One region of the Jejuibacter calystegiae genome, then DNA from elsewhere that is predicted to be linked to it. Evidence: predicted binding sites of a transcription regulator. Region 1 holds the regulator's gene; each other region holds the start of a gene.
The links. Region 1 encodes Fur, which represses iron uptake genes when iron is present. Its sites were predicted from a motif close to ATAATAATGAGAACNACTATCAA; they were not measured.

Region 1 (10,504 bases):
GTGATTGAATTCACAAAAAGCAGGGTTTTAATTTGCGAAGCGAATTAATTTTCCACACACTCTGCTGTGATATGACATTTGCCGTATGGATTAGCCCGTAGCCCGGGCCGATCGCACTATAAAAAGAGTTACGAGGCTTCACTCGGGGTCTTCTAGGGGGAATAAAGTGAGTATTCTAGGCTACTTACAGCGCGTAGGGCGCGCTTTGATGGTGCCGGTGGCCACGCTGCCCGCCGCCGCCATCCTTATGGGTGTCGGTTACTGGATCGATCCGGTCGGCTGGGGGGGCGATAATGCGCTCGCTGCCTTCTTTATCAAGTCCGGTGCCGCCATTATAGATAACATGTCTGTGCTGTTCGCCATCGGTGTTGCATACGGCATGTCCAAAGATAAAGACGGTGCAGCGGCGCTGACCGGCTTTGTCGGTTTTCTGGTTTTGACCACGCTCTGTTCACCTGCCGCGGTCTCCATGATCCAGAGCATCCCGGAAGCGGAAGTTCCTGCCGCCTTCGCGAAAATTAATAACCAGTTCGTGGGTATCCTGGTGGGTATCATCTCGGCTGAGCTGTATAACCGCTTCAGCGGCGTGGAGTTGCCGAAAGCGCTGTCGTTCTTTAGCGGTCGCCGTTTGGTGCCGATTCTGACCTCCTTCGTGATGATTGCTGTCGCCTTCGTACTGATGTACGTCTGGCCGGTGATCTTTGGCGGCCTGGTGGAGTTCGGCGAATATATCCAGAAAATGGGTTCCATTGGCGCCGGGGTTTACGCTTTCTTTAACCGTCTGCTGATCCCGGTAGGCCTGCACCATGCGCTGAACTCGGTATTCTGGTTCGATGTCGCGGGTATCAACGATATTCCTAACTTCCTGGGCGGCGCTCAGTCTATCGAGGCGGGTAAAGCGGTTGTGGGTATCACCGGTCGCTATCAGGCGGGCTTCTTCCCGATCATGATGTTCGGTCTGCCTGGTGCGGCGCTGGCGATTTACCAGTGCGCACGCCCCGAAAACAAAGCGAAGGTGATGGGTATCATGATGGCGGGGGCGTTCGCCGCCTTCTTCACCGGTATCACCGAGCCGCTGGAGTTCTCCTTCATGTTCGTTGCGCCGGTACTGTACGTGATTCACGCCGCACTGACCGGTATCTCTGTTTTCATCGCCGCCAGCATGCACTGGATTGCCGGTTTCGGTTTCAGCGCCGGTCTGGTGGATATGGTGCTCTCTTCGCGTAACCCGCTGGCCACGCAGTGGTACATGCTGATTCCGCAGGGCCTGGTGTTCTTCGTTATTTACTATCTGGTGTTCCGCTTCACCATCACCAAATTTAACCTGATGACGCCGGGGCGCGAGCTGGCCGTGGCCGGTAGCGAAGCCGATGGTCAGGACACCAATGTCAGCGGCGGTGAGAAGCAGGACGTCGCCGAACTGGCTCGTCAGTACATCGCAGCGGTAGGGGGTTCCGATAACCTGACCGGTATCGATGCCTGTATCACTCGCCTGCGTTTGTCGGTGAAAGATTCTGCGGTGGTGGATGACGCACTGGCTAAGCGCCTTGGCGCCAGCGGCGTGATTCGCCTGAACAAGACCAGCGTACAGATCATCGTTGGCTTTGTAGCTGAGAAGATCGCCAACGCCATGAAGACCACGGGACCGGTTGCAGCCTCACAGTCTGACGCAGCTCAGTCGGCGCCTGCCGCACAGGCCAGGCCTCAGGCGGTGCGCAACGACCTGCCGACGCTGTTGACCCTGGTGGCGCCGGTTAGCGGCGAACTGGTGGCGCTGGACGAGGTGCCGGACGAAGCCTTCGCCAGCAAAGCGGTAGGCGACGGCGTAGCGATTAAGCCCAGCGATAAGACGGTCGTGGCTCCGGCGGCAGGCACCGTGGTGAAAATCTTTAATACCAACCACGCTTTCTGCCTGGAGACCGATGACGGCGCTGAGATTGTGGTGCACATGGGTATCGATACCGTGGCGCTGGCAGGTAAAGGCTTTAAGCGTCTGGTAGAAGAGGGGGCCTCTGTTGCTGCCGGTCAGCCGGTGCTGGAGATGGATCTCGACTTCCTGAACGCCAATGCGCGCTCGATGATTAGCCCGGTGGTCTGCAGCAACATCGACGACTACAGCGGTCTGGTGGTGAAAGCGACCGGTACTCTGGTGGCTGGCGAAACCCCGCTGTACGAGATTAAAGCGAAGAAATAACGTCTGTCGGACGATATCTCTGAGAGCGGCCGGGTGAGAACCCGGCCGTTTTTTTATTCCCGCGCCAAAGCTGTGCGAATTTCTGTAACTAAGGGTTGTGTCCGGCGACGGCTTGTAAGATCATTCCACGTTAACCGAGTTAAAAACGCTTTGAGGTATTAAGAGATGAGTGAGGCTGAAGCCCGCCCAACTAACTTTATTCGCCAGATTATTGATGAGGATCTGGCCAGCGGCAAACACACCACCATTTGCACGCGTTTCCCTCCTGAGCCGAACGGCTATCTGCATATCGGCCATGCGAAATCCATCTGCCTGAACTTCGGCATCGCTCAGGATTACCAGGGCACCTGCAATCTGCGCTTCGACGACACTAACCCGGTTAAAGAAGATATCGAGTATGTGGACTCCATTAAGCAGGATGTCGAGTGGCTGGGCTTTCACTGGGCGGGTGACGTGCGTTACTCCTCTGACTATTTCGACCAGCTGTACCACTACGCCATCGAACTGATCAACAAAGGCCTGGCTTTCGTTGATGAACTGACGCCGGAGCAGATTCGTGAATACCGCGGCACTCTGACCGAGCCGGGCAAGAACAGCCCGTATCGCGATCGCAGCGTGGAAGAGAACCTGGCGCTGTTTGAAAAGATGCGTGCCGGTGAATTCGCCGAGGGCACCGCCTGCCTGCGTGCGAAGATCGATATGGCATCGCCGTTTATGGTGATGCGCGATCCGGTGCTGTACCGCATTAAATTTGCCGATCATCACCAGACCGGCAATAAGTGGTGCATCTACCCGATGTATGATTTCACCCACTGCATTTCCGATGCGCTGGAAGGGATCACCCATTCGCTGTGTACCCTGGAATTCCAGGATAACCGCCGCCTGTATGACTGGGTGCTGGACAATATCACCATTCCGGCTCATCCGCGTCAGTACGAGTTTTCGCGCCTGAATCTGGAATACGCCATTATGTCCAAGCGTAAACTCAATCTGCTGGTGACCGAGAAGATAGTGGAAGGCTGGAACGATCCGCGTATGCCGACCATTTCCGGTCTGCGTCGCCGTGGCTACACTGCGGCCTCTATCCGCGAATTCTGCAAACGTATCGGCGTGACCAAGCAGGACAACACCGTTGAGATGGCGTCGCTGGAAGCCTGCATTCGCGAAGATCTGAATGAGAATGCGCCGCGTGCGATGGCGGTTATCGATCCGGTTAAGCTTATCATCACCAACTACCCGCAGGGGCAGAGCGAGATGGTGACCATGCCGAATCATCCGAACCGTCCGGAGATGGGTAACCGCGAGGTGCCTTTCAGCGGTGAAATCTGGATCGATCGCGCTGACTTCCGTGAAGAAGCGAACAAGCAGTATAAGCGTCTGGTGCTGGGCAAAGAGGTACGTCTGCGTAACGCCTATGTGATCAAAGCCGAAGAGGTGGAAAAAGACGCCGATGGCAATATCACCGCGATTCGCTGTAGCTACGATGCTGATACCCTGAGCAAAGATCCGGCCGATGGCCGCAAGGTGAAAGGGGTGATTCACTGGGTCAGCGCTGCTCACGCATTGCCCATTGAAATCCGCCTCTATGACCGTCTGTTCAGCGTGGCGAACCCGGGCTCGGCGGAAGATTTCCTTTCTACCGTTAACCCAGAATCGCTGGTGGTGAAGCAGGGCTACGGAGAGCAGAGCCTGAAGGCGGCACAGCCGGAAAACGCGTACCAGTTCGAACGTGAAGGCTACTTCTGTCTTGATGGGCTGACCAGCAGCGCCGATAAGCCGGTATTTAACCGCACCGTTGGACTGCGTGATACCTGGGCGAAAATGGGCGGCTAATATTGCGCGCCTGAATCGCCATAAGTAAAACCCCGGCCTCTGCGCCGGGGTTTTATTCTCTATACAAAAAACCGGAGAGCGATCTCCGGTTTTTTTTGGCTGTGGCGTAGACTCGCTTACTTCTTGCTGGCCTCATGGGCGCCATCGTCTTCCCGACAGTCTCCTTCAGCGCAGTGGCCGTACAGGTAGAGGCTGTGGTTGGTCAGGCGGATATTGTGCCGGGTGGCGATCTCGCGCTGACGAGTTTCAATAGAATCATCGCTGAATTCAATCACCTTGCCGCAATCCAGGCAGATAAGGTGATCGTGATGATGCTGCTGCGTCAGCTCAAAAACAGACTTTCCGCCTTCGAAGTTGTGACGGGTGACAATGCCTGCATCGTCGAACTGGTTCAGCACGCGGTAAACCGTGGCCAGACCAATCTCTTCACCCATATCGATCAGTCGCTTGTACAAGTCTTCCGCACTGACATGGTGATTTTCAGGCTCCTGTAACACTTCCAGGATTTTTAACCGGGGAAGCGTGACTTTCAGGCCGGCCTTCTTTAATGCGGTATTGTTGTCAGTCATGCGGAATATGTCCTGTTGCTTAATGACTTAGCTCCTCTGGAGCACTGCATAGAATTCATGAAAAAGATGAATGCGTCTCATTATAGAACCGTGAAGGGTAAATGAAAACCGCGTTCAACCTGCAAAAATGTGAATAAAAAAGTGGGAAAAATTATGCCAGATACGGCACCGATGCCCAATTTACCGGGCTTATTGTACAACTTAGTGGGGCAAAGTTAAGGAAATGTATCAATTATTACTATCGGTTATATCTATTAATGCGGCGCAGATCGCGCCGCAACAACTTATCATCAGGCGTTGATGATTTCATCAAGATGCAGCTCTTCAGAGATCTGCTTAACCCATTTCTCAACGCGCTCGTTGGTCAGCTCCGGCTGACGGTCTTCATCAATAGCCAGACCCAGGAAGTGGTCATCATCGGCCAGCCCTTTCGACGCTTCGAAGTGGTAACTTTCGGTCGGCCAGTGACCCACGATGGTGGCGCCGTTCGGTTCGATAATATCGCGAATGGTACCCAGCGCGTCGCAGAAGTATTCCGCATAGTCTTCCTGATCGCCGCAGCCAAACAGCGCAACCAGCTTACCGTTGAAGTCTACCTCTTCCAGCGTGGGGAAGAAGTCGTCCCAGTCACACTGTGCTTCACCGTAGTACCAGGTCGGGATACCAAGCAGCAGAATATCGAAGCCTTCCAGGTCTTCTTTGCTGCTTTTAGCAATATCATGCACCTCAGCAACTTCTTTACCGAGCTGTTTCTGAATCATTTTTGCGATATTTTCGGTATTGCCGGTGTCGCTGCCGAAAAAAATGCCTACGATTGCCATGAGTAAAGTAACCTCTTGAATCTAAAAAAGTATGGTGGCTGCGTAATGCCCACGGATAGGGCAATCATAGCAGAAGCCCTTCGAGTGCGGAAACCGCTATTCGCCGCAGGGTGCACAGTATGCAACATACCTGACGGCGTAAGGGGCGGTCTTAGCCCCGGAGCTGGGCGAGCTGGCTCAGCAGAATCTCTTCGATAAGCTCGCTGCGGCTGATGTTACGCGCATCGGCGAGCTCATTGAGCGCATCCACCGCCTCGGCATTGAGTTTGAGCTCAACGCGCTTCAGGCCGCGGACTTTGTCACGTTTGAGCTGATTGCGCTTGTTGATGCGCAGTTGCTCGTCACGCGACAGCGGATTGGTTTTGGGTCGACCCGGGCGGCGCTCGTTCGCAAAGAGATCGAGCGTCGTGCGGTCCGTTTGTTCTTTTGCCATGATTTGCTGCTGCTGGACAGGGAAAAGGCTACGGGAGCGGATTTTTACAGCGCGCCATCATACATTAGTGCCATCCGGTGCGCCAACGCCTGGAGCGTATCTGGCGACCGGACGATGGGTTTTTAATCAGAAGTAAGGAAGCGATCAATGGCCCGCAGTACCGCCTGGGGTTTTTCCGCGTGGACCCAGTGTCCGGCACCGGCGATGACGTGCGCGCGGGCCTGGGGGAACTGTGCGGCAATCTCCGCCTGTGAGGAAGCCTGAATATAAGGTGAATCGCCGCCGCGGATAAACAGCGCCGGGTGCGGCCAGGGGGGCGTGGGCTCCCAACCGGTGATATTGTCGTACTGATCCCAGAGCACCGGCACATTGAAGCGCCACTCGCCGCTGGCGAAGGATTTCAGCAGGAACTGGATAATGCCTTCTTCCTCGATGTGTTCGCGCATTATCGCCGCGGCATCGTGGCGGCGGGTAACGCCACTGTCGGTCACTGCGCGCACAGCGGCGAAGATGGCATCATGGCGGCGCACCGGGTAGGCCACCGGTGCAATATCAATCATCACCAGTTGTTCGATGCGCTCCGGAGCCAGGGCGCTCAGCGCCATCGACACTTTACCGCCCATGGAGTGGCCGATCAGCGTCACTTTATCAAGCTGACAGTCGTCCAGAGTATCCAGCACGTCCTGCGCCATTTCCCTGTACGTCATGCTATCGCTTCGCGGGGAGAGACCGTGATTGCGCAGATCGAGCTGCAGCACCGTGCGATCTTGCACCAGAGAGCGTCCCAGCACCCCAAGATTGTCCAGGCTGCCGAACAGGCCGTGAATCAGGACGACGGGCGCATGGTCGTCCCTGGATTGTGCAGTTTGCAGGCGGGTATTGAGTTTCATCGCAAAGTTCTTTTTTTGAGTTCGTCTGGTTAGGGTATCATGTTCGGCATTCTGCCGTGCGGTGGCAATTTCCGGTTAATTCCGACTTTTGCCGCTATCCTGGTTTGACGCTATCCGCTGTTGAGATTTGTCTTTATAATCCCAACGACTTGTATTCAGAAAGATATTGCACTGGATTAAGATGAAAACGATTGAAGTTGATGACGAGCTGTATCGCTATATTGCCAGCCACACCCTGCACATTGGCGAGAGCGCGTCCGACATTTTGCGGCGTATGTTGAAAGTTTCCGCCGCCCTGCCTGCACAGACCACTTCAGCAAAACCCCAGGCGCCTGTGGCCAGCGTCAGCGCGGAGCCGAAACCGATGGTGAAAGGCACCCGCGAGCGCGTACGCGCGGTGCGTGAACTGCTGCTCTCTGATGAGTATGCCGAGCAGAAGAAGGCCGTTAATCGTTTTATGCTGGTACTCTCCACGCTCTATTCTCTGGATGCCGCCGCCTTTGTCGAAGCGACAGAATCCCTGCACGGTCGCACCCGTGTTTACTTCGCGACTGATGAGCGCACCCTGCTTAAGAGCGGCAACCAGACCAAGCCGAAAGCGGTTCCCGGCACGCCGTACTGGGTGATTACCAATACCAATACAGGCCGCAAATGCAGCATGATTGAACATATTATGCAGAGCATGCAGTTCCCCGCGGAGCTGATCGAGAAAGTTTGCGGCACCATCTAACTCTGATGTCAGAAGGATCAGGACAATGGCTAACCATGAACGCGCAGGGCAACCTGCACAGCAGAGCGATCTGATTAATGTCGCGCAGTTGACGGCGCAGTACTACGTGCTGAAGCCGGAAACGGGCAATCCTGAACATGCGGTTAAATTTGGCACTTCCGGCCACCGCGGCAGCGCTGCCCGTCACAGTTTCAACGAGCCGCACATTCTGGCCATTGCCCAGGCGATAGCGGAAAACCGTGCCGCTAACGGCATTACCGGCCCCTGCTATGTGGGCAAAGATACTCATGCGCTCTCTGAACCGGCGTTTATCTCGGTTCTGGAAGTGCTGAGCGCCAACGGCGTCGAGGTCATTGTTCAGCAGGATAACGGCTTTACGCCGACGCCTGCGGTGTCTAACGCCATTCTGGAGCACAATAAGAAGGCGGGCTCTCAGGCGGACGGCATTGTGATCACGCCGTCTCACAACCCGCCGGAAGATGGCGGTATCAAGTATAATCCGCCCAACGGCGGCCCGGCCGATACCAACGTCACGAAGGTTATCGAAGATCGCGCCAACCAGCTTCTGGCTGAAGGGTTAAAGTCCGTGAAGCGCCAGTCTCTTGACCAGGCCTGGGCCAGCGGTCAGGTGCGCGAGCTGGATCTGGTACAGCCGTTTATCGAAGGTCTGGCGACCATCGTAGATATGGATGCCATCCGTAAAGCAGGCCTGAAGCTGGGCGTCGATCCTCTGGGCGGCTCTGGTATTGAATACTGGAAGCGCATCGCCGAACACTATCAACTTGATCTCACCATCGTGAACGATCAGGTGGATCAGACCTTCCGCTTTATGCACCTTGATAAAGACGGCGCTATCCGTATGGACTGCTCTTCGGAGTGCGCCATGGCGGGGCTGCTGGCGCTTCGCGATAAGTTCGACCTGGCTTTCGCCAACGATCCCGACTATGACCGTCACGGCATTGTCACGCCGGTCGGCCTGATGAATCCTAACCACTATCTGGCCGTGGCCATCAACTACCTGTTCCGCCACCGTCCGCAGTGGGGCAACGAAGTGGCCGTTGGTAAGACGCTGGTTTCCTCGGCGATGATCGACCGGGTGGTCGACGACCTGGGTCGCAAGCTGGTGGAAGTGCCAGTCGGTTTTAAGTGGTTCGTGGACGGTCTGCACGACGGCAGTTTCGGCTTTGGTGGTGAAGAGAGCGCCGGGGCATCGTTCCTGCGCTTCGATGGCACGCCGTGGTCCACCGATAAAGACGGTATCATCATGTGTCTGCTGGCGGCGGAAATTACCGCCGTCACCGGTAAAAACCCGCAGCAGCACTATGACGAACTGGCGGCTCGCTTCGGCGCCCCGAGCTATAACCGTATACAGGCTTCGGCCACCTCAGCACAGAAAGCGGCGCTGTCGAAGTTGTCTCCGGAAATGGTGAGCGCCAGTACCCTGGCGGGTGACCCTATTACCGCGCGTTTAACCGCGGCGCCGGGTAACGGAGCCTCCATCGGTGGTCTGAAAGTGATGACCGATAACGGCTGGTTTGCCGCTCGCCCGTCCGGTACCGAGGATGCCTACAAGATTTACTGTGAAAGCTTCCAGGGCGCGGAGCATCGTCAGCAGATTGAAAAAGAGGCTGTAGAGATCGTCAGCCAGGTGCTGAAAGACGCTAAATAATCGCTGTCTGTCTCACAAAAAATCCATCTGCCTGGCAGGTGGATTTTTTTTGTCCGCAAATCGCTCAAAAGGTACCGTCAGTTCCATCCCGGAGTGGTATTTTCTGGGGCCAGGAATAATCCCAAGGCGTTTTCTCAAGGAGAGATAAGATGCTGAACTTACGTAGCCCCGCCCCCCAACGTATTGTGGTGCTTGGTGGGGGAACCGCTGGCTGGTTCGCGGCCATTGCCCTGCGCAGGCTGTTTAGCCCGAAGGTGGACATTCAGGTCATTGAATCCTCTTCGATCGGCATTGTCGGCGTGGGGGAAGGCGGATTACTTAATTTCATCAACGCCCTGCAACGCTACCAGATTGATATCGATGAGTTCGTTCGCGAAACCGGTGCTGCATGGAAGTGGGGATTCAGCTATGAAGGCTGGCGAACCGGCGGCGAAGACGACCGCTTTTATCACCTGTTCGCCTCCCAGGAGACGCCGGTTTCACGCTGGAGCGAGCGCGGTTTCTATCCCTGCCTTTCGGCCATGATCGGTCAGAACATCCCGCTGGAAAGCTATCTGGCGGCCAGCCCGCTGATTAAAGCCAATACGCCCCAGGACCAGGCTAGTGCGCTACTGAAAGCCAACGGTGGGGATATTGTTCCTTCCTTCCACTTCGACAGCTACAAACTGGCGACCTACCTGAAAAAGGTGGCGCTGTCGCGTGGGGTGATGCATCTGGATACGGTGGTGGAAGAGGTGGTTTTCGACCAGCAGGGCCATGCCCGTATGCTGCGCTGCGCCGATAATCGCACTATCGACGTTGATTTCCTGATCGACGCCAGCGGCCTGTCGCGCAAGGTGTTGGGCAAGAGCATGGGCGGCAAGTGGCACTCGTTCAGCGACTACCTGCTGATGGATTCCGCCATTCCCTTTTATATGCCGCATCCCCATGAAAACCCGATGCTGGTGACCCGGGCTATCACCATGGATGCAGGCTGGATGTGGCAGATCCCGCTGATCGACAGGGTGGGGGCTGGCTATGTCTTTAGCAGCAAGCATATCTCCGAACAGCAGGCAATTGCCGAGATCGAACAGCGGCTGGGCTATGCCATCACGCCCCATAAAACTCTGCGTTTCGATCCCGGCTGCTTTGAAGAGGTGTGGGTCGGCAACGTCATGGCATTGGGTCTGTCCAGCGGTTTTGTCGAGCCGCTGGAAGCCACTTCTATTGGTCAGATGCTGGAGCAGTTGTACAGCTTTGAGCGGGTACTGGTGCACAGCCAGGGGATTATTTCTGATAAAACGATCCGCGAATTTAACCAGGCTAACTTCCAGTCCTGGCTGGGGATTCGCGACTTCCTGCGGATGCACTACGACAACACCCGTC
Region 2 (10,504 bases), 2.1 Mb from region 1:
TGGCGCCGCTGTTGGATGAGCACTGGCCTCGCAGCGAATCGCTGGTGCTGCCGAAAGCGGCCCATGCGCCTTTTATCTCTCATCCCGAGGCGTTTTGTCAGGCGGTGGAAGACTTCTGCAGGAAAATTTCCGCAGGATAACGTGCATATTTTATCGTTTACGCCTTAACGTGAAGCGGCGGGATCTGCACTATCTCCGGAGTGGTATTGTCCATGTCTATAAGAGTGAATGCCGCTTCGAGCATTTTCGGTACATCCTGCTTAACCATATCAATATTTCGGTTGAGGAGCGTCACGAAGGGATCCCAGTCGAAGCATCCCAACGGCGGTAGTGGCTGTGCGGTTGTTCTGTTCCTGGATAGCTCTCTTAGCACGCCTTCCAGTGAAATCGTGGAGTTAACGAATAGTCCGTTAAGTTGATTTTCTGGTCCGGAACAGAAGTCGGCAAGGGCGGTTTCTGCCTTTTCTGATGCATATCCACAGGGCAACAGACAGGCGTCTGGCACGGCCACGCGATAGTCGGAGTGCGCATCAAGGAATCCGCGCAGCCGCTCCCGGGTGTTGTAGTCTGACCCGCGACCGCCGATGAACACCAGGGGCAATGCGCTTCCTTTGTGGCGCATCACATTGTCCAGAATGCGGCTGGTCAACGCTTTGGCCCCGGCGTAGTTATCGGAGATGACTGATGGTGCCAGGGTTCCCGGCAGGTCCAGATTCAGAGAACGTACACCTGCCTGAACACAGAGCTGGGTGATTTTGTCGGGCTGCGTGGCTCCGGTGGCGATGACCCAATCCACCTGCCAGGAGAGCATATTTCGTGCGGCTTCCAGCTCCAGATCGGGATCTCTGCTGGTACAGGTCACAAAGGGAAACAGGCCGCGTGCGCGCGCCATGGCCTCAAACTTTTCCACAATTGCGCCAAAATAACGGTTGTCATATTTGGGAACGATCATACCAATGACGCCAGACTTGCGGCTGCGTAGTAGACTGGCCTGTCGGTTGACTGTGTATCCCTGCTGTTCGGCAATACGCATAACCTGTTCGGCTCGTCCGGGGCTGATGCGGCGCTTTTTCCATGAGCCATTAAGGATTGCACTGACGGCACTGGCCGATATTCCCGTCAGTTGCGCCAGATCGTAAATCGTGGTCTTCCTGTTTTTTTTGATGTCAGTCACAGGTTAACTTCTCCGCTTTATATTTCGCTTGTTACTACTATTTAGAGTTGCTAGATCTGCTTCATCGATTGAGCTGGTTGTGAATTAGCCAATAGCCATCATCGGAGGAATATAAAATGAGCAACTCTGTTACCGCCATGAATCACCCCCTCCAGGGGAAAGTAGCCGCTATCACCGGCGCCGCATCGGGTATCGGGCTTGCCTGTGCCCAGGCCCTGCACAGCGCTGGCGCCACGGTAATACTAATCGACCGTGATGCCGCCAGTCTGCAAAAAAGCGTTACTGAAATGGGTGAAAATGCCTTCGCATTGCAAATTGACCTGATGAAGCCTGAACAGGTCGATGGCCTGCTGGAGGGGATCCTGAAGCTGGCTGGTCGACTGGATATTTTCCATGCTAACGCTGGTGCCTATGTGGGCGGCCCTGCGGCCGAGGGGGATCCGGATGTTTGGGATCGGGTTTTGAATCTGAATATTAATGCGGCCTTCCGTTGTGTACGTGCCGTCCTGCCTCATCTGATTGAGCAGAAATCCGGCGATATTCTGTTCACCAGTTCTATTGCTGGTATTGTGCCTGTGATTTGGGAACCCATTTATACCGCCTCTAAATTTGCCGTTCAGGCCTTTGTGCACACCACGCGTCGACAGGTGGCGCAGCATGGGGTGCGGGTCGGTGCTGTACTTCCCGGGCCAGTGGTAACCGCACTGTTGGATGACTGGCCGAAGGCTAAGCTGGAAGAGGCATTAGACAGCGGTAGTCTGATGCAGCCAACAGATGTGGCTGATGCTGTGCTGTTTATGGTTACACGGCCAAAACATGTCACCATTCGCGATCTGGTCATCCTGCCAAATAACGTTGACCTCTGACCTTCTCCCTCTTTCCGGATAATGCATGATGAACTGTGATAAAGCTGTTATTGGCGTGGATGTTGGTTCAGGAAGCGCACGAGCGGGTGTATTTGATGCTGACGGCAATCTGCTGGCACACGCATCGCGAAAAATAACCCTTTACCGTGATAGCGGCGATCGGGCGGAACAGTCCAGCCGGGAGATTTGGCTGGCGGTTTGCCACTGCGTCCGGGAGGCGGTAGTTACCTCCGGCGTATCGCCATTAGCGATTGCGGGGATGGGGTTTGACGCAACCTGTTCCCTGGTTGTGCTGGGAGCAGGGGGAGAGCCGCTGCCGGTGGGTGAGAGTGAAGCTCCTGAACGCAATATTATTGTCTGGATGGATCATCGGGCGACGGCTCAGGCCGAACGTATTAATGCCACACAACATCCGGTGCTTCGCTATGTCGGAGGGCGTATCTCACCGGAAATGGAAACGCCCAAGCTAGCCTGGCTGAAAGAGCAGCGCCCTGAAATATATAACGGCGCCTGGCAATTTTTTGATCTGGCCGATTTTCTGACGTGGCGCGCTACCGGGGATCTCGCTCGTTCCGTTTGCACCGTCACCTGTAAATGGACCTACCTTGCGCATGAGCAACGTTGGGATCCGGATTATTTCCGCGCCATTGGTCTGCACGATCTGGCGGATGACGATTTTGCGCGTATCGGCCAGCGTATTGTCGAACCAGGCACACCTTGCGGGCAGGGATTAACAGAGGAAGCCGCAACCGCGATGGGGCTACCGGTGGGTACATCGGTTGCGGCTGGTCTGATTGATGCGCATGCGGGCGGTATTGGCACCGTGGGGGTGAGTGGGGGAGCCACTCGCAGCCTTGGATACGTCTTTGGCACCTCATCCTGCACCATGACCTCAACCCGTGAGCCGGTATTCGTGCCGGGCGTCTGGGGGCCTTACTATTCGGCAATGGTCCCGGGGTTGTGGCTGAACGAGGGGGGACAAAGTGCCGCTGGCGCAGCGATAGACCTATTGCTGGCACTCCATCCCGCAGCCCCGGAGGCCAGAGAGCAGGCGAAACTTACCGGTGTTTCTCTGCCTGTCTGGCTGGCGGACAGAGCGCTGGAAGCCGTATCCGATGCTTCATACGCTGTCGAGCTGGCGAACGGTTTACATATCGTGCCGGAATTTCTGGGAAATCGGGCGCCGTTTGCCGATCCAGACGCGCGTGCCGTTATTGTTGGACTGGGTATGGAGCAGGATCTAAAAAGCCTGATATCACTCTATATCGCGGGGATCTGCGGTATCGGTTACGGTCTGCGACAGATACTCGGCGTTCAGAGTGAGCGGGGCATCAAAACGGAAAATATCGTCATCAGCGGAGGCGCCGGGCAGCACCCACTGGTGCGGCAACTGCTGGCGGATGCCTGTGGCTTACCAGTACTTTCTACCCGCTCTCAGGAGCCTGTGTTACTGGGAGCCGCTATTCTTGGCACAGTGGCTGGTGGATTAGCACCCAGTGTGGGTGATGCCATGGCGAACATGGTTGTGGCTGATACTCGCTATGAACCTTCCAGTGATGTATCAGAACTGCATGTTCGGCGCTATGAGGCATGGATACTGCTACAGCAAACGGCAAAAGCTATTCGTCAGGCTTAAGCCACATCATAGGCAGGAAGTACGACAGCGCTCCGGTATGTTCTGAAATGCGGGTGCTCGTCTCTTCAGACCTTCAGCATCCAGCGCTCCGTCAGGCAGCGCTGGCCTTCCGGGCAACTGCGGCAGCTGCCGGAAAGGCAGCCATCGGCTTCATCGGGCACCCGCACCGTTCTGCCCATGGCTTCCAGCCGCTCCAGCATGGCGGTGACCAGCGGCAGTGGGGCGCCCAGCGTCTCGCTAATCTGACGCGCTTCCATCCGCCCGCGCAGCGCCAGCAAATCCCGAACCTGAGTCAGGGTAGCCATAGGTAGCCTGGTCTCCTTAGTGGCAGTCGCCAGCGTGGGACCGACAGCCGTCCGGTTTCCTGGCTGGCGCCAGCAGGTTGACGTCCACCCGGCTACGCATCCGCCGCAGCGTCACGAGCAGCGCCAGGTTAAACAGCACCACCACGGCAATGGCTGTCGTACTATAGCGTGGATGTTCGCTAAAGGTGGCGCACTGATAGTAGAGGGTCGCCAGCGAGTAGCCGATGTTCAGCCCCCACAGCACCGAAAAGGTCATCCAGCCACGGCTCGATTCGCGGGCGATAGCCCCCATTACCGAGATACAGGGGATGTAGAGCAGCACGAAAATCAGATAGCTGTAGGCGGCGGCATCGCTGCCGAACTTACTGCTCATCACACCCATGGCGCCGCTGGCCATCTCGCCGTCACCCTTGCTGGCTTCGATGGGGTTAGCCAACACGCTCAGGCTGAAGGTCTCTTTCAGGCTCTGCCAGGTGTCATCAACCGCGCCTTTCAGTTCGTCGCTCAGGCTGAAGGTGGCGGGATCAAACTCGTCAGCGTGGATATCCTCGGCGGTATACAGGGTGTTCAGGGTGCCGACCACCACCTCTTTTGCCATGGCGCCGGTAAACAGCCCGACGGTAGCCTGCCAGTTATCCTGATGAACGCCGATCGGCGCCAGCAGTGGCGTTAGCACTTTACTCACCGAAGCGAGCGCGGAGTCGTTAATGCTATCGACGGTCTTGCCGCTGAACGAAAAGCTGTTCAGAGCACCGATAAAGATACTGACGATGACAATCACCTTACCGGCCCGCAGCACGAAGCCTTTCAGGCGCTGCCAGGTTTGCAGCAGCAGGCTCTTCATATGGGGAACGTGATAAACCGGAAGCTCCATCACAAAGGGGGTCGCTTCGCCGCGCATCAGCGTATATTTCAGCACCAGCCCGGTGACGATCGCCATCACAATCCCCAGCAGATAGAGCGAAAAGACCACCGTGGCGCCCTGCTTGCCGAAGAAGGCGGAGGCGAAGACGGCGAAAATCGCCAGACGGGCGCCGCAGGACATAAAGGGCGCCATCATAATGGTCATCAGACGTTCGCGCGGCGCATCCAGGGTACGGGCCCCCATGACCGACGGCACATTACAGCCGAAGCCGACGATCAGCGGCACGAAAGATTTACCAGGCAGCCCCAGCGCCTGCATCAGGCGGTCCATAACGAAGGCGGCGCGTGCCATATAGCCGGAGTCTTCCAGGAAGGAGAGGAACAGGTACATCATGCCAATCTGCGGCACCAGCGGTAGCACGGTGTTGATACCGCCGCCCACCCCCTGGGCCAGGAAGATGGTCAGCCATTCCGGGAAGTGCAACGCATCTCCCAGCCAGCGGGTACCGTGAATAAAGATTGCTACCGAACCGCCGTCAAAGATGGGCTGAAGGGCGCCGCCGATATTGATCGCCAGCAGGAACATCAGGTACATCACCAGCAGAAACACCGGCAGCCCCAGCAGACGGCTGAGCACGATTTTGTCCAGCGCCACGGTCAGACGATTAGGCGCGGCGGTCAGGCTGTTGCTGACCTCATCGCATATTGCGGCGATGCTCTGATAGCGGGCATCGGCAATGCTCAATGCCGGATCCTCAATTTGGGTGCTCAGCCGCGCCAGGGCGCCGTCGAGATCCCCGGCAACGCTGCCCGCCAGATGGCGGCTATAAATATCGCCTTCCAGCATTTGTAGCGCCAGCCAGCGCCGTTCGCTGTGGGGTTGGGTGGCTGGCATCCGCTCGGCAAGCTGTTCGGCTTCCGCCAGCAGCGGCTGAGGATAGTGCACCAGCTCGATGGCGGTATTACCGCGATGGCGGTCAACAGCCAGTTTCAGACCGTCGATACCCCGGGCGCGGGTGGAGACCAGCGGTACTACCGGGCAGCCCAGACGGGCGGAAAGGGCGTCGATATCGATACGGATCTGCTGCTTTTCGGCAATATCCAGCATGTTCAGCGCTACCACGCAGGGAATGCCCAGCTCCAGCAACTGCAGCGTCAGATAGAGGTTACGCTCCAGGTTCGAGGCATCCACTACGTTTATCAGCATATCGGCGTCGTTGCTCAGAATGTAGTGGCAGGCGATCTGCTCATCGAGAGAGGTCTGGGAAGAGATAGTGGTCAGGGAGTAGGTGCCGGGCAGATCCACCAGTGTGACCGCATGGTCGGTGGTGGTGAACTGCCCCTCTTTACGTTCGACAGTTACGCCAGACCAGTTGCCGACCCGCTGGCGGGAACCGGTCAACTGATTGAACAGCGTGGTTTTGCCGGAGTTAGGGTTGCCAATAAGACCGATAGTGAGTTTTTTCATTTGTAGTATCGCAACGTGAAAGTGGTTCGCGGCGCCTGAAGCTCCAGGCGCCAGTCCGGTCAGGCGAGCGCTTCCAGGGAGAGTAGCGCCAGGTCTTTCTTACGTAGTACCAGGCTGATACGGCGCGTTTCTATCTGTACCGGATCGCCGAAAGGCGCCACCCGCACGACCCGGAATGAAGAGCCAGGCAGCATCCCGAGAGAGAGCAGCTTCTGACGCCAGGCCGGACTGATTTCCCGGGAAAATCCGGTAATTTTCCACGAACTGTTCGCGTGCATATGCATAGAATCCCCTGTGAACGAGACCGATCGGCAAAAAACCTGGCCACCGCAGGCGACCAGGAAAAAACCTGAAAAAGTATGAGGCAATGATAATGAGAACAATTTTTATCTTCAATCTGAAGAAGGGGGTTAAATGCGTTTTTTTTGAGCGTAAACAAATTTAGCGCTCGGGGCGGGATAACGAAGGGTTAATAAAGTTATCTGTCGGTAAGAAGGTTTTAGAAAATGGGCCAATGTTACTTTTATGTTGGCGCGGAAAGAGGCCGCCGGTGCAGGATACCGGCGGCTTTCTGGGTTAGCGCTTCTTGCCGAAGGCGGCCGCCAGAGCATCGCTCATGGCGCTGTTACCCGCAGGCGTGCTTTCTGCCCGCCGGGGTTTACCCGCCGGACGGCTACGATCGCGGCCATTGCCGTTACCGGCGTTGCCGGAAGCGGAACGGCGGCTACCGGTATCGCCGGGTTGTTCATCCAGCCGCATGGTCAGCGCGATACGCTTACGCGCCATATCCACATCCAGCACCTTCACCTTCACGATATCGCCCGCTTTCACTACTTTGTGGGGATCGTCAACGAAGCTGTCGGACAATGAAGAAATATGGACCAGGCCGTCCTGATGAACGCCGATATCCACGAAGGCGCCGAAGTTGGTGACGTTAGTGACCGCCCCTTCCAGCACCATGCCGGGCAGCAGATCGTTCATGGTTTCCACGCCGTCGGCGAATTTGGCGGTCTTAAACTCGGGGCGCGGATCGCGGCCCGGTTTTTCCAACTCTTTGATGATATCGCTGACGGTCGGCACCCCGAATTTGTCGTCGGTAAAGTCCACGGCCTTCAGATTACGCAGGGCGCTGCCGTTGCCCATCAGATCGCGCAACGCCTGCTCAGTCGCCGCCAGAATGCGTTCCACCACCGGGTAGGCTTCCGGGTGAACGGTGGAGGCATCCAGTGGGTTATCGCCGTGGTTAATACGCAGGAAGCCAGCGCACTGTTCAAAGGCCTTCGGCCCCAGACGGCTTACCTTCAGTAACTGCTGGCGGTTGCTGAACTGGCCGTTTTCGTCGCGCCAGGCCACGATATTTTGCGCCATCATGCGCGTCAGACCCGCTACCCGGGTCAGCAGAGGGACCGAAGCGGTGTTCAGGTCAACGCCAACGGCGTTTACGCAGTCTTCCACCACCGCGTCCAGCTTCTTCGCAAGCTGGCTCTGGCTGACATCGTGCTGATACTGGCCCACCCCGATGGATTTAGGATCGATCTTCACCAGCTCTGCCAGCGGATCCTGAAGGCGGCGGGCGATAGAGACCGCGCCGCGCAGCGACACGTCGAGATCCGGGAATTCCAGCGCCGCCAGCTCGGAAGCGGAATAAACCGACGCCCCGGCCTCGCTAACGATCACCTTCTGGGCGGTCACTTTGGGGAACTGCTTCTGAACGTCCAGGTAGAAACGCTCGGTCTCGCGGGAAGCCGTACCGTTACCGATCGCCACCAGCTCAACGTTGTATTTTTCGCAGAGCGCGGCTACTACGGTCGCCGCTTTGGCCGCCTGACCGGTGTGGGGGTAAATCGTGTCGGTGGCGACCAGCTTACCGGTGGCGTCCACCACTGCGACCTTAACGCCGGTGCGTAGACCGGGATCGAGGCCCATAGTGGCGCGCAGCCCGGCTGGGGCCGCCATCAGCAGGTCATGCAGATTACGGGCGAAAACGTTGATAGCCTCGTCTTCGGCGCGTTCCCGCACCGTGCCCATCAGCTCAGTTTCCAGGTGCATCAGCACCTTAATACGCCAGGTCCAGCTCACTACCGCACGGCGCCAGCTATCCGCCGGAGCGTTGTTCAGACGCAGGCCCAGGTGGTCGATAATAATCTGTTCGCCGTGACTCTCTTTCGGCGGCTCGTCGAACTGCGGATCGGGGTTCAGGGAAAGTTGCAGTACGCCTTCGTTACGACCGCGGAACATTGCCAGAGCGCGGTGGGAAGGCACTTTGGCGATGGGTTCATGATGGTCGAAATAGTCGCGAAACTTGGCTCCTTCTTCTTCCTTGCCGCTCACGACACTTGCTACCAGATCGGCGTTCTTCCACAGGTAGTCACGCACTTTAGCCAGCAGGGCCGCGTCTTCTGCGAAGCGCTCCATCAGAATGTAGCGAGCGCCGTCCAGGGCGGCTTTCGCGTCGGCGACCCCTTTATCGGCATCGATATAGCTTTCCGCTTCCTGTTCCGGGGTGAGGGAAGGCGTGTTCCACAGGCTGTCCGCCAGTGGTTCCAGACCGGCTTCGATGGCGATCTGCCCACGGGTACGGCGCCTGGGCTTATAGGGAAGGTAGAGATCTTCCAGTTCGGTTTTGCTCAGGGTGCCATTAATGGCCGTGGCCAGTTCACTGGTCAGCTTGCCCTGCTCATCGATGGATTTCAGAATCGCCTGGCGGCGATCGGACAGCTCGCGCAGGTAGCCCAGACGGGTCTCCAGTTGGCGCAACTGGGTATCGTCCAGCCCGCCGGTGACCTCCTTACGATAACGTGCGATAAACGGCACGGTGTTCCCTTCATCCAGCAGACGAACCGCGGCTTCTACCTGTTCGGCCCGGGCCTGCAGCTCACCGGCGATAATGCGACAGAGCGAATCATTCATCATGGCTAAAATTTCATCTTGTGAGTACCAAAAGTCAGGGGACAGTTATACGGACTGACGGCGAAAAATGCCAGTCGCAGCGGCCGGGCAGCGGGGAATCAGACAGTTCCTCGCATGTGGATATTGCTGTTATGATTTATGTCAGCGTTTGAATTCGGGAATATGGCTGTGGGCACCAAACTGATTACCCGGGAAGGGTATAACAAGCTGAAACAAGAGCACGATTACCTGTGGAACGAGAAACGCCCGGAGATCACTAAAATCGTCTCCTGGGCTGCGAGTCTGGGTGACCGCTCGGAAAATGCCGACTACACCTATAACAAGCGACTGCTGCGCCAGATCGATCGTCGGGTGCGCTTTCTGAGGAAGCTGCTACCGGTGCTTTCAATCGTCGATTATTCGCCGCAGCAGGAAGGACGCGTTTTCTTTGGCGCGTGGGTGGAAATTGAAAACGAAGCAGGAGATGTGAAGAAGTTTCGCATTGTCGGCCCGGAGGAGATCTACAGCGAGCGCAAAGACTATATCTCCATTGATTCGCCTATGGCCCGGGCGCTGCTGAAAAAGCAGGTGGACGAAGAGTTTGTGGTCCAGACACCGGAAGGCGAAAAACTCTGGTTTATCAATGCCATTGAGTATCCGAAGGGCGATGCCGCGTTGGATGATACCGGCTTCAGACCGCTCCGCGGCTGAAAATGGCGATGACCTGCGTCAGGTGCGCCTTCATCGCCTGGCGCGCTGCGCGTACGTCCCGGGCTTCCAGCGCTTCCAGAATGGCGCGGTGCTCCAGTTCCGAGCGGTGCGGCATATCCTGCGGCGTGTAATGGCGCTGCAGCATACGGAACATACTGCCGTAGCGGTGGCCCAGCAAATGGCTGATGATAAAGGCAAGCGTAGGATTACCGCTGGCCCGGGCGATGCGAATATGAAACAGGCGATCCCCGGGATGAGTGACCGAGCCCGCGCGGTTATCGCGGCAGTTCTGTTCCCAGGCGCTGCGGATCCCCGCCAGCTCCTCATGGCTTGCGTGGCGCGCCGCCAGCGCTGCGGTTTCCGGTTCAATCAGCAGTCGGGTTTGCAGTAGCGAAAACGGCGGCAGTTCGGCGTTCAAATCCAGACTGATACCCAGTTCGTTATCCACGTCGCCCCACTGATCGCGCCCGGCCTGAGTCATTACCGGCTCCTGGCGGGCGTCTGGCGTCTGCGCCTTCACAATCACCCCGTTACCGACCTTCACATCCACCAGTCCTATCACTTCCAGCGCAATCAGCGCTTCACGCACCG
Region 3 (10,504 bases), 2.5 Mb from region 1:
TCCACAGTTTGGTGGTGATGAACAGTTCATCACGCGCTACGTCAGCGCTCTTCAGAGCTTGCCCCACGCCTTCCTCGTTGTGATAGGCGGCAGCGGTATCGATGGAGCGATAGCCGACCTCCAGCGCCTTATGTATGGCCGTGATTACCTCGTCGTTGCTCGCTTTCCATACGCCGAGCCCCAACTGCGGCATCAGATTCCCGTCCTTTAGTTTGATTAGGGTTGGATTTGCCATCTGTTCCTCCTGTAAGCATCGGAGCCGGAAGGTGTCCGGCGGCAGGATTTCCCCTCACCCCGGCCCTCTCCCGAAGGGAGAGGGGGAAAAACAGTGAGTTCCCACTCCCCACAAGGGTGAGAGGAAAACCAGTGAGTTCCTTCTCTCCACAAGGGTGAGGGGAAACATACCTGCCTGATTATTAATTCTGGACCAAATACCCAAAAACGAAAGTATCTTAACGGGCCGCCTCATAGATACGGCGGCTGACATCCAGGGTGATATCGCCATGCTCGCCAAGCCCGGTCATACCGTGTTCTTCCAGCTTTGCCAGCAGTGCCGGGATGCTGCTACCGTCCAGATCGTAGTCGCGCATCCGGGTTGGAACGCCCATCCGCTCGAAGAAGTCGCGGGTGGCGGCGATAGCGGCATCAATACGCTGTTCGTCGCTACCTTCGCGGATATTCCAGACTCGCTCTGCGTACTGCAGCAGTTTGGCGTGCTTGCTGTCGCGTTTTTCATTCAGCAGCGACGGCAATACGACAGCCAGAGTCTGGGCGTGATCCAGCCCGTGCATGGCGGTCAGTTCGTGGCCCAGCATATGGGTGGCCCAGTCCTGGGGAACCCCGGCGCCGATCAGACCGTTCAGCGCCATGGTGGCGCCCCACATCAGGTTGGCGCGTACATCGTAGTTTTCCGGCTCGTCAAGCGCGCGTGGGCCTTCTTCGACCAGCGTCTGCAGAATACCTTCGGCGAAGCGATCCTGGATTTTCGCGTTCACAGGCCAGGTCAGATACTGCTCCACGGTGTGAACGAAGGCATCCACCACGCCGTTGGCAACCTGGCGCGGCGGCAGAGTATAAGTGTAGACCGGATCGAGCACAGCGAAGCGTGGTTGTACATACGGTGACTTAAAGGCCTGCTTATCTCCGGTCGTGCGCCGTGAAATAACCGCCCCCTGGTTGGATTCAGAGCCGGTGGCTGGCAGCGTCAGAACGGAACCCAGCGCAATGGCGCTGTGGATCTCACTGCCAGAGTTTTCCAGAATCTGCCACGGATCGACATTTTCCGGGTAGCGAGCCGCGGCAGCGATAAATTTAGTGCCGTCCAGCACCGAACCACCGCCCACCGCCAGCAGGAAGTCGATCTTTTGCTGGCGGACCTGATCCACGGCTTTCATCAGCGTCTCATAGGTTGGGTTCGGTTCAATACCGCTAAACTCGTGGACTTCCATCCCTGTCAGCGCATCGTACACCTGATCGAGCACGCCGTTCTTCTTCACGCTGCCGCCGCCGTAGGTAATCAGCACCCGGGCGTCGGCCGGAATCTGTTCGCGCAGGTCGGCAATAGCGCCTTTGCCGAACAGGATGCGGGTCGGGGTATGAAGGTTAAAATTATTCATGGGTGAACTCCGTCTGGTTCAAAAAGGGTATGGCATTATTCTGCGACGACGGGCCCCCGAGCCTCAATGCTCATTCCTGCCTTTGTCTTGCCTGTTTCTCCATAATTGTGGAGAAAGTGTCTGGAGTTATGCACAATGGCTATCGAGAATGAACGGCGGTAAAGGGGGGATGGCAATGGCGCATATGGCAATCTGTCAGCAACTGACGGAAAGAATTAATAGACTGAAACAAAATGAAAAAATAATTGAAGATAGCGTGCCAGGGCTTTCGCTGATGTACGGTACTGCGCCGCATCCCAGGGCGCCGGTCGTGTATCAGCCCGGTATCATTTTTCTCTTTTCCGGACATAAAACAGGCTATCTCAATGGTAGGGTGTTTCAGTACAGCGCCAGCGACTACCTGCTGCTAACAGTGCCGCTGCCGTTTGAATGTGAAACTCAGGCCACGCCGGAACAGCCCCTGGCGGGAATGCGTATCAACGTGGATATTGCCCAGCTCCAGGAGTTGTTGATCGAGATTGGCGAAGACACGGCTTTCCAGCCACGGCCGGTAGTTAGCGGTATTAATCCGACCCCGCTCACCGAAGATATTCTCTGCGCCGCGGAGCGACTGCTGGACGTGCTGGAAAATCCGCTGCAGGCCCGGGTTCTGGGGCGCCAGATTATCCGTGAAATCCTGTTCTATGTGCTGACTGGCCCCAGCGGCGGGGCGCTGATCCAACTTTCCAGCCGTCAGAGCCATTTCAGTCTGATTGGTCGGGTACTGCGGCGGATAGAAACCCACTATATGGAAAGTTTGAGCGTCGATCAGATGGCGGCGGAGGCCAATATGAGCATCTCGGCGTTTCACCACAACTTTAAGGCGGTAACCAGCACGTCGCCGCTTCAGTATCTGAAGAGCTGGCGATTGCATAAGGCGCGAATGCTGATGCTGCACGATGGCGTGAAGGCCAGCGCGGCGGCAATACAGGTGGGCTATGAAAGTCCTTCCCAGTTCAGTCGTGAATTTAAGCGCTATTTTGGCGCCACGCCGCAGCGGGAAGTGGAAAAGATGCGCAGCCTGCCGCCGCTGCCGGAAGGCGAAGCGACGGCAGGCAGAGGCCGTCAGGAACGGGCGTAGCGTTTTTTCAGAACCACCGCCAGAGCGCTGACCAGGCCTGCGACCAGCAGTATCACCGGCAGTACCATCAGGAAGGTCATCACCTGCTCTTCATGACGCTGTACGAAGGGCACCAGACCCAGCGCATAACCGAAACTGGTGACAGACACCACCCACAGCAGGCCGCTCAGCCAGTTAAAAAGCTGGAAACGGCGGTTCGGCAGACCAGAAAGCCCCGCCAGGGTTGGCAACAGAGTACGGACGAAAGCCAGAAAACGACCCACCAACAGCGCCAGCAGCCCGTGCCTGTCAAACATTCGGGTGGCGCGCTGGTGGTAGTGCAGAGGTAATTGTTCCAGCCAGCTCTGGACGAGGCGGGTATTCCCCAGCCAGCGTCCCTGAAAATAGCTCAGCCAGCAGCCCAGGCTGGCGGCAATGGTCAGCAGCATAATCGTAGGAATAAAGCCCATGACGCCCTGGCTTATCAGGGCGCCCGCCAGAATCAGCAGGCTATCGCCCGGCAGGAAGGAAGCGGGCAGCAGACCGTTTTCCAGAAACAGCGTGACAAACATGACGAAATAAACGAAACCCACCACGTGGGGATCCGCGAGCGCGGTGAAGTCATGTTGCCAGAGCGCGGCGACGATATTCTCTATAACGGTCATGGGTGTTCCTGTGGAAAGAGCGAACTGCGTATCGGGGGCTATTGTAACCGGAAAAACCCCGGGAGCGGTGGCCCTGGGGCAATAAAATGCAGAAACTTTGACCCAGAGTGTTCATCACCGCGTCCACCGCCGGAAACCTTACGCGATACGGGCGAATCCCGCTGCTAAATCCGCAATTAAATCTTCAACGTTTTCTAAACCGATGTGTAATCTGACCAGAGTTCCGTTGAAGTCTGGCTGACCACCCGGGCGAATAGCTGCCAGTTCTTCCGGCTGATTGGCGAGAATCAGCGATTCAAAACCGCCCCAGGAGTAGGCCATTGAAAAGTGCTGGAAGTGGTCGAGGAACTGCGCCATGGCGGCATCATCGAGCCGCTTGTTCAGTACGAAGGAGAACAGGCCGCTACAGCCCAGGAAGTCGCGCTTCCAGAACTCATGGCCTGGGCTTTGCGGCAGGGCAGGGTGGTTCACCCGCGCCACCAGGGGCTGTTCGGCCAGCCACTGCGCCACGGCGATGCTGCTCTCCTGATGCTGGCGCAGGCGCACCGCCAGGGTACGCAGACCGCGACTGGTAACGTAGGCGGTATCGGCATCCACCATCTGACCCATCAGATAGGCGTTTTCCCGCAGTTGCTCCCAGCAGCGCTCGTTCGCTACCGCCGTACCGATCATGGCATCCGAATGGCCCACCAGATATTTGGTCCCGGCCTGAATCGAGATATCGATTCCGAACTCCAGCGCCTTAAACAGCACCCCGGCGGACCAGGTATTGTCGATCATAATGATGGCGTCCGGCGCTTTGCTGCGTACGGCGCGTACAATCGCGGGGATGTCCTGCACTTCCATGGTGATAGAGCCAGGGGATTCCAGGAAGACGATGCGGGTGTTGGGCTGGACCAGATCGGCGATGTTTTCCCCTACCATGGGATCAAACCAGCTGGTAGTCACCCCCAGCTTCGCCAGAATTCGGGTACACAGGTCCTGAGTGGGCTCATAGGCGCTGTTGGTCACCAGAATATGGTCGCCCTGTTCCACAAAGGCGAGAACCGTATTGGCTACCGCCGCTGCGCCGCAGGGAAACAGCGCGCAGCCTGCGCCCCCTTCCAGCTCGCACATCGCTTCCTGGAGCGAAAAGTGGGTCAGGGTGCCGCGACGGCCATAGAACAGTTCGCCGCTGGCCCGGCCTTTGGTGGCGCGTTTTTTCTCTTCGACGCTGTCGAAAACCAGCGACGATGCGCGCTGAATCACGCTGTTGACCGAGCCCTGGGTATAGCGTTTACGCCGACCGGCATGCACCAGGGTAGTTTCGATATGCTGCTTTGTCATTGTCATCCCCATCTTTACGTCTGGATGTCCAAAATAAGCCACTGGGCCTCTTAGCGCAATGGGCAAGAAGTCGAAAGGGTGAACGCCTCTCTTTTTTTACTGCGTAAACGCAAGGAAAATGAGGACAAAGTGCGTCAGCATGTAAATACTAATGAGAACGACTATCAATTCGAAGCCGTTTTGGTATTATTACGAACAGTTTTTCTCTAAATTTCGTCCTGGAGAGTTAGTGTGACAGAGAATTTGATGCAGACGGATCTCTCCGTCATGGGTATGTATCATCATGCCGATATCGTTGTGAAGATAGTGATGATCGGCCTGATTCTGGCGTCAGTGGTCACCTGGGCCATCTTCTTTAGCAAGGGTGTGACCATGCTGAAGCAGAAGAGCCGCCTTAAGCGTGAACAGCAGGCTCTGGATGGGGTTCGTTCACTGGAAGAAGCGAATGAAAAATCGGCCTCTTTCGGAAACGGCAGTCTCTCTGCTCTGCTGCTTCAGGAAGCGCAGAATGAGCTCGAACTCTCCGCGGGCAGTGAAGATAACGAAGGGATTAAAGAGCGTACCGGCTTTCGTCTGGAACGTCGCGTGGCTTCCGTTGGCCGCCTGATGGGGCGCGGCAATGGCTACCTTGCCACTATCGGCGCTATCTCTCCGTTTGTCGGGCTGTTCGGTACTGTATGGGGAATCATGAACAGCTTCATCGGTATCGCCCAGACCCAGACCACCAACCTGGCCGTCGTGGCACCGGGTATCGCGGAAGCGCTGCTGGCTACGGCCATTGGCCTGGTGGCGGCGATTCCGGCGGTGGTTATCTACAACATCTTCGCCCGCGTCATCGGTGGTTTTAAAGCCTCGCTGGGTGACGTGGCGGCGCAGGTTCTGCTGCTGCAAAGCCGTGACCTTGACCTGGAGGCCACCGCGGCAAATCGTCCGGTACAGTCCGCCCGTAAACTGCGTGTAGGTTGATGCGCTATGGCGATGCACTTTAACGAAAACGTCGATAACGACGGCGAAATGCACGATATCAACGTCACGCCCTTTATCGACGTGATGCTGGTGTTGTTGATTATCTTTATGGTGGCGGCGCCCCTGGCGACGGTGGACGTGAAAGTTAACCTGCCAGCGTCCAGCAGCAAGCCGGCGCCGCGCCCGGAAAAACCGGTTTATCTGTCGGTGAAGGCGGACAACAGCATGTTCCTTGGCGATGATGCGGTCACCAAAGAGAATATGGTCAACGCGCTGAACGCCATGACGCAAGGTAAGAAGGACACCACCGTGTTCTTCCGCGCCGATAAGACCGTGAACTATGAAACCATGATGGATGTAATGGACACACTGCGCCAGGCAGGCTATCTCAAGATTGGCCTGGTGGGACAGGAAGTTTCCCATAAGTAGCGGTTTTTTTAGCGTTAAAACGGTAAACCCCGGCACTGAATGTCGGGGTTTTTTTATGAGCTTCAGACTTTAAGAGCACGTGCTTTGACAGCGCCGCCCCGTCATCACAGAATAGCGCTACAGGTCATGGGGAGCGGGCTATGAAGGATGAAAGACATCAGCGGATACTGGCGTTGCTCGGCCAGCACAACTGGGTAGCCACCGATGTTCTGGCATGCGCCCTGGCGGTAAGCCAGGAGACGCTGCGCCGCGATCTGCGCGAACTTCAACGTCAGGGAAAGATTCTGCGCAGCCATGGGCGGGCGCGTAGCCTGATGGCAGGGACATCCTATGCCGATCCGTTTCGCGCTCGCCAGAAGAGCCACCACGCCCGCAAAGCGGATATCGCCCGCCAGGCGCTACCCTGGATCGTCGAAGGTATCACCCTGGCGCTGGATGCCAGCACGACCAGTTGGTATCTGGCGCGCCAGCTCCCCGATCTGCCCCTCAGGGTATTCACTAACAGTTTGCGTATTTGCCAGGCGCTGGAACGGCGATCGCATATCCAACTGTTGCACAGCGGCGGCTGGCTCGATCGCGACAGCGCCTGCTATGAGAATCCGGCCCTGTTGGCGCTGTTGCGCCACATAGAAATCGATCTGTTTATCTTCTCCTGCCAGGGGGTGGATGCCGCGGGAGATATCTGGGACGTTCAGGGCTGGAATGCGCGTTTTAAACAACTGCTGCTAAGCCGTGCGGAGCAGTCGCTACTGCTGATGGATGGTAGTAAACGCGGTCGTACCGGTGAGGAGTGTATTGGCTCGCTGAACGAGGTGACAGCGCTTATCGATGATAAAAACCGTGCACCGTAAACATCCGTAAGCCCGCTTTTACGCCGCGTTGGCTACGCTATACTGGCGGCTCCTTTTTTACTCAGCAGGACGTTTATGGAGCGCTTTTTTGAGAATGCGATGTACGCCACTCGCTGGCTGCTGGCACCGGTCTACTTTGGTCTGTCGCTGGCGTTGATCGCTCTGACGGTTAAGTTTTTTCAGGAGATCATCCACGTCATTCCCAACCTTTTTACCATCGCCGAATCGGATCTGATTCTGCTGCTGCTGTCGCTGGTGGATATGACGCTGGTGGGGGGGCTACTGGTGATGGTGATGTTCTCTGGCTACGAAAACTTTGTCTCTCGTCTGGATATTAACAGCAACAAAGAGAAGTTGAACTGGCTGGGAAAAATGGATGCCACATCACTGAAAAATAAAGTGGCGGCCTCGATTGTGGCTATCTCCTCAATTCATCTGCTACGCGTCTTTATGGACGCGAAGAACGTTCCGGATAATAAGCTGATGTGGTACGTGATTATCCACCTCACCTTTGTGCTCTCTGCTTTTGTCATGGGTTATCTGGACAAACTTACCCGTGGGGATCATTAACCGCGTAACAGGCCCGGCGGCTTGCCGGGCCTGCCGGGATCATTTATCTGAAGATGCCTGCCACAGATTCAGTTCTCCGTCGCTGACGTGAGCATCGATGGCCTTCAGCTCTTCCTCGCTAAAGCGCAGGTTGTCCAGCGCCTTCACGTTCTCTTCCAACTGCTCAGTGCGGCTGGCGCCAATCAGTACCGAGGTGACGCGATTATCCTTGAGCAGCCAGCTCAGGGCCATCTGAGCCATGCTCTGACCGCGAGCCTGGGCCATATCATTAAGGAGACGCAGGCTGTTAAGATTGCGTTCACTAAGCATATTTTCCGTCAGACCGCGGGCTTTTTTACCTTCGTGCTGCATGCGCGATCCGGCCGGAATACCGTTCAGGTATTTCCCGGTCAGCAGACCCTGAGCCAGCGGCGTAAAGGCGATACAGCCCATCCCGTTTTCCTCCAGGGTATCGAGCAGGCCACTGCTGTCCACCCAGCGATTCAGCAGGTTATAAGAGGGCTGATGGATCAGCAGCGGAATGCCCTGTTCGCGCAGCAGGCGCGCCATCTCAGCGCTACGCTCCGGCGAATAGGAGGAGATCCCGACATAGAGCGCTTTACCGCTCTTCACCGCGTGAGCAAGGGCGCCAGCGGTCTCTTCCATTGGGGTGTTTTCGTCCACCCGGTGCGAATAGAAGATATCCACGTAATCAAGCCCCATACGCTGCAGGCCCTGATCGAGGCTTGCCAGCAGATACTTGCGCGAGCCGCCGCTGCCGTAGGGGCCGGGCCACATGTCATAGCCCGCTTTGGTCGAAATGATCAGTTCGTCGCGATAGCTGGCGAAATCTTCGCGCAGCAGACGGCCAAAGTTGGTTTCGGCGCTGCCCGGCGGCGGCCCGTAGTTGTTGGCAAGGTCAAAGTGGGTGATGCCCAGATCGAACGCTTTGCGCAGCAGGGCACGCTGGTTATCCAGCGGACTGACGTCACCGAAGTTGTGCCACAGGCCAAGGGAAAGAGCGGGGAGTTGCAGACCGCTGCGACCGCAGTAGCGGTACTGCATCTGTTCGTAGCGGGAAGGGTTGGCAAGGTAAGGCATGGTTACTCCTTTCTTGTTTTTGAAACGGTGTTTCTAATCCCTATACTAAAGCGCCCGCTGTCGTTATACCACCCCGGAATTCTGAGGATTTTGCACCGCCAGCCAGCGCGCCGGTTCGGCGAGGATCTGTCGGTACAGCCGATAAAGCGTGTCCGGCGTGGGGACGTCATGGCTCGCCTGACCGTGACGACGATGGGCCTGCCAGGTCAGGGCTGCCTGAATCAGCGGCGTTTCTGACGGCGGTTTGCCGGATGCTGCCAGCAGGGGAGCCAGATCTTCCGGGGTCAGAGCGGCCAGTTGCGGTTGCGCTCGCTCAAGGAAGGTTCGGGTGATATCCAGCAATGTCTGAGCGCTAAAGTGTGCCGACTGGGCCATAAACAGCAGCCCGCAGCATCCGGCACTCTGGTGAAAGCGACAGCTAACCGCATAGCCGACCCTCAGTTCATCGCGCAGTTGCCGGAAGTAATCCGGCGCCAGCAGCGCGGCCAGCAGGCGCACGGCGCTTTCGCTGGCGGGAAGGGTATCGGGAGCCGGACAGAAGAGCAGAATGGCCGCTTCATCGTTGTTTGCTGGCAGATAGTGATGTCCACTGGCGGCAGGGGCAGGCGCTTTATCCCGGGTCAGTGGCCACGGTAGCCTGCTAAGCCGCTGCGCCAGTTGCCGACGTAGCGCGTCATCGCCGCCCATCAGCGCCGCCTGCCAGTACGGTTTATCTTCCGGGGGCCCCAGCAATGCCGGAAGCTGCGCCATCAGGGCGCGTAGGGCAATCTCGCCCATTAATTGCTGCTCCTGCCGGGCCCGGGCGATTTCGCCCCGTCGCCACGTTTCGGGCGTCATCTGTCCAAATGCGTTCAGTACGCTGTCCAGCGCCCATTCCATCACCAGCGGCGGGCCGCTTAACGACAGCAGCCATTCGCCGTCGACGCAGTTGAATTCCATGTCGCCGCCGTAGTGGCGACAGGCCGCCGCCAGCGGTGCACAAACCAGTTGCAGGGCCAGGCCTTGCCCGTCAGGCAGTCGCGCGCCAAGCAAAAAGGCTGGTGCTCCCTGCCATGTTAGCTGCGCCAGTTCGACTGACCGCAACGGCGTTGGTGAAAGCGCGGGGCAGTGGTCATCCATAAATTGCCAGCCTGTCACCGGGAGCACGTCGCTGGTGGAGGGATACTCTCCCATCTCCAGTCTGAATCCCAGGCTGTTAACCGTCTGACCGTCGAGCCGGGGCGTGCTGTACAGGCGCAACAGGCTGTCCGGCGTGATTGCCTGTAACAGCGGCCGCCACGCTTTGGAACAGGCGGCTTCACCCAGCATCAACGCCCGGGAGCGTAGCTGTTCCAGAGGGGAGCCGGCGTTAAATTCGCGCCGGGCCAGCGTCGCATAGTGGCGGGCGATTTCCGGACTCTGGCGTTGTAACTGCGCCAGCCAGTCGAAAAACAGGGCGGCGATACTTTCCGGCGCGGCTTCGCCGCAGGGAAGGTCAATAGCCAGTATCCGGGTATGTGGATTTTCCAGCACCTGGCGCAATGCCGGGCGAGCGCCTGGAGCCTGTTTGCCCAATGCCTGAGCCAGGCTGCCTGGCGCATCGTCCTGAATAAATCCCTGGAGCAGGGCCGCAGCTTCGACAATAGCGGGATGATTATCAACGGCGAAGGCCAGCCGCAGTAGTGGCGTCTCCGCCAGCTTTAGCGCCATACGCCGTGGTTCAACGGCAAGGGGAAGAGCGATCGGGAACGGTTCTGCGCCATTGGGCAACTGCGCCCAGGGGGCGCTCAGCGCCATGAGCGTTTCTTCGCTTTGCGGTCCCTGGAGCCACAGCGACATATTGCCAGCGTGGTAATGGCGTTGGTGGAAATCGCGCAAGGCGGCCCGGATGGCCTGCGTGTCTTCGCCGAAGGTGGCCTGGCT

Region 2: a site for Fur is predicted at 6,681-6,703, ahead of feoA (ferrous iron transporter A). Genes of this name have one in related genera too.
Region 3: a site for Fur is predicted at 4,852-4,874, ahead of exbB (tol-pal system-associated acyl-CoA thioesterase). Genes of this name have one in related genera too.

What each region holds. Positions count from the first base shown of each region.
Region 1 is NZ_CP040428.1:2,904,866-2,915,369, forward strand. Features, by position in the region: gene nagE (N-acetylglucosamine-specific PTS transporter subunit IIBC) at 167-2,194, shown strand; gene glnS (glutamine--tRNA ligase) at 2,360-4,027, shown strand; gene fur (ferric iron uptake transcriptional regulator) at 4,144-4,596, opposite strand; gene fldA (flavodoxin FldA) at 4,887-5,417, opposite strand; gene ybfE (LexA regulated protein) at 5,569-5,850, opposite strand; gene ybfF (esterase) at 5,973-6,740, opposite strand; gene seqA (replication initiation negative regulator SeqA) at 6,922-7,470, shown strand; gene pgm (phosphoglucomutase (alpha-D-glucose-1,6-bisphosphate-dependent)) at 7,496-9,139, shown strand; gene FEM41_RS13305 (tryptophan halogenase family protein) at 9,289-10,504, shown strand, end outside.
Region 2 is NZ_CP040428.1:782,216-792,719, reverse strand. Features, by position in the region: gene bioH (pimeloyl-ACP methyl ester esterase BioH) at 1-140, shown strand, start outside; gene FEM41_RS03755 (helix-turn-helix transcriptional regulator) at 158-1,174, opposite strand; gene FEM41_RS03750 (SDR family oxidoreductase) at 1,291-2,040, shown strand; gene FEM41_RS03745 (FGGY-family carbohydrate kinase) at 2,069-3,676, shown strand; gene feoC ([Fe-S]-dependent transcriptional repressor FeoC) at 3,742-3,981, opposite strand; gene feoB (Fe(2+) transporter permease subunit FeoB) at 3,998-6,313, opposite strand; gene feoA (ferrous iron transporter A) at 6,373-6,597, opposite strand; gene FEM41_RS03725 (Tex family protein) at 6,890-9,226, opposite strand; gene greB (transcription elongation factor GreB) at 9,392-9,913, shown strand; gene FEM41_RS03715 (FadR/GntR family transcriptional regulator) at 9,894-10,504, opposite strand, start outside.
Region 3 is NZ_CP040428.1:398,170-408,673, reverse strand. Features, by position in the region: gene dkgA (2,5-didehydrogluconate reductase DkgA) at 1-235, opposite strand, end outside; gene yqhD (alcohol dehydrogenase) at 453-1,616, opposite strand; gene FEM41_RS01675 (AraC family transcriptional regulator) at 1,792-2,736, shown strand; gene FEM41_RS01670 (DedA family protein) at 2,721-3,380, opposite strand; gene metC (cystathionine beta-lyase) at 3,519-4,706, opposite strand; gene exbB (tol-pal system-associated acyl-CoA thioesterase) at 4,938-5,672, shown strand; gene exbD (TonB system transport protein ExbD) at 5,679-6,101, shown strand; gene fucR (L-fucose operon activator) at 6,242-6,952, shown strand; gene FEM41_RS01645 (TIGR00645 family protein) at 7,028-7,522, shown strand; gene mgrA (L-glyceraldehyde 3-phosphate reductase) at 7,562-8,602, opposite strand; gene pqqF (pyrroloquinoline quinone biosynthesis protein PqqF) at 8,666-10,504, opposite strand, start outside.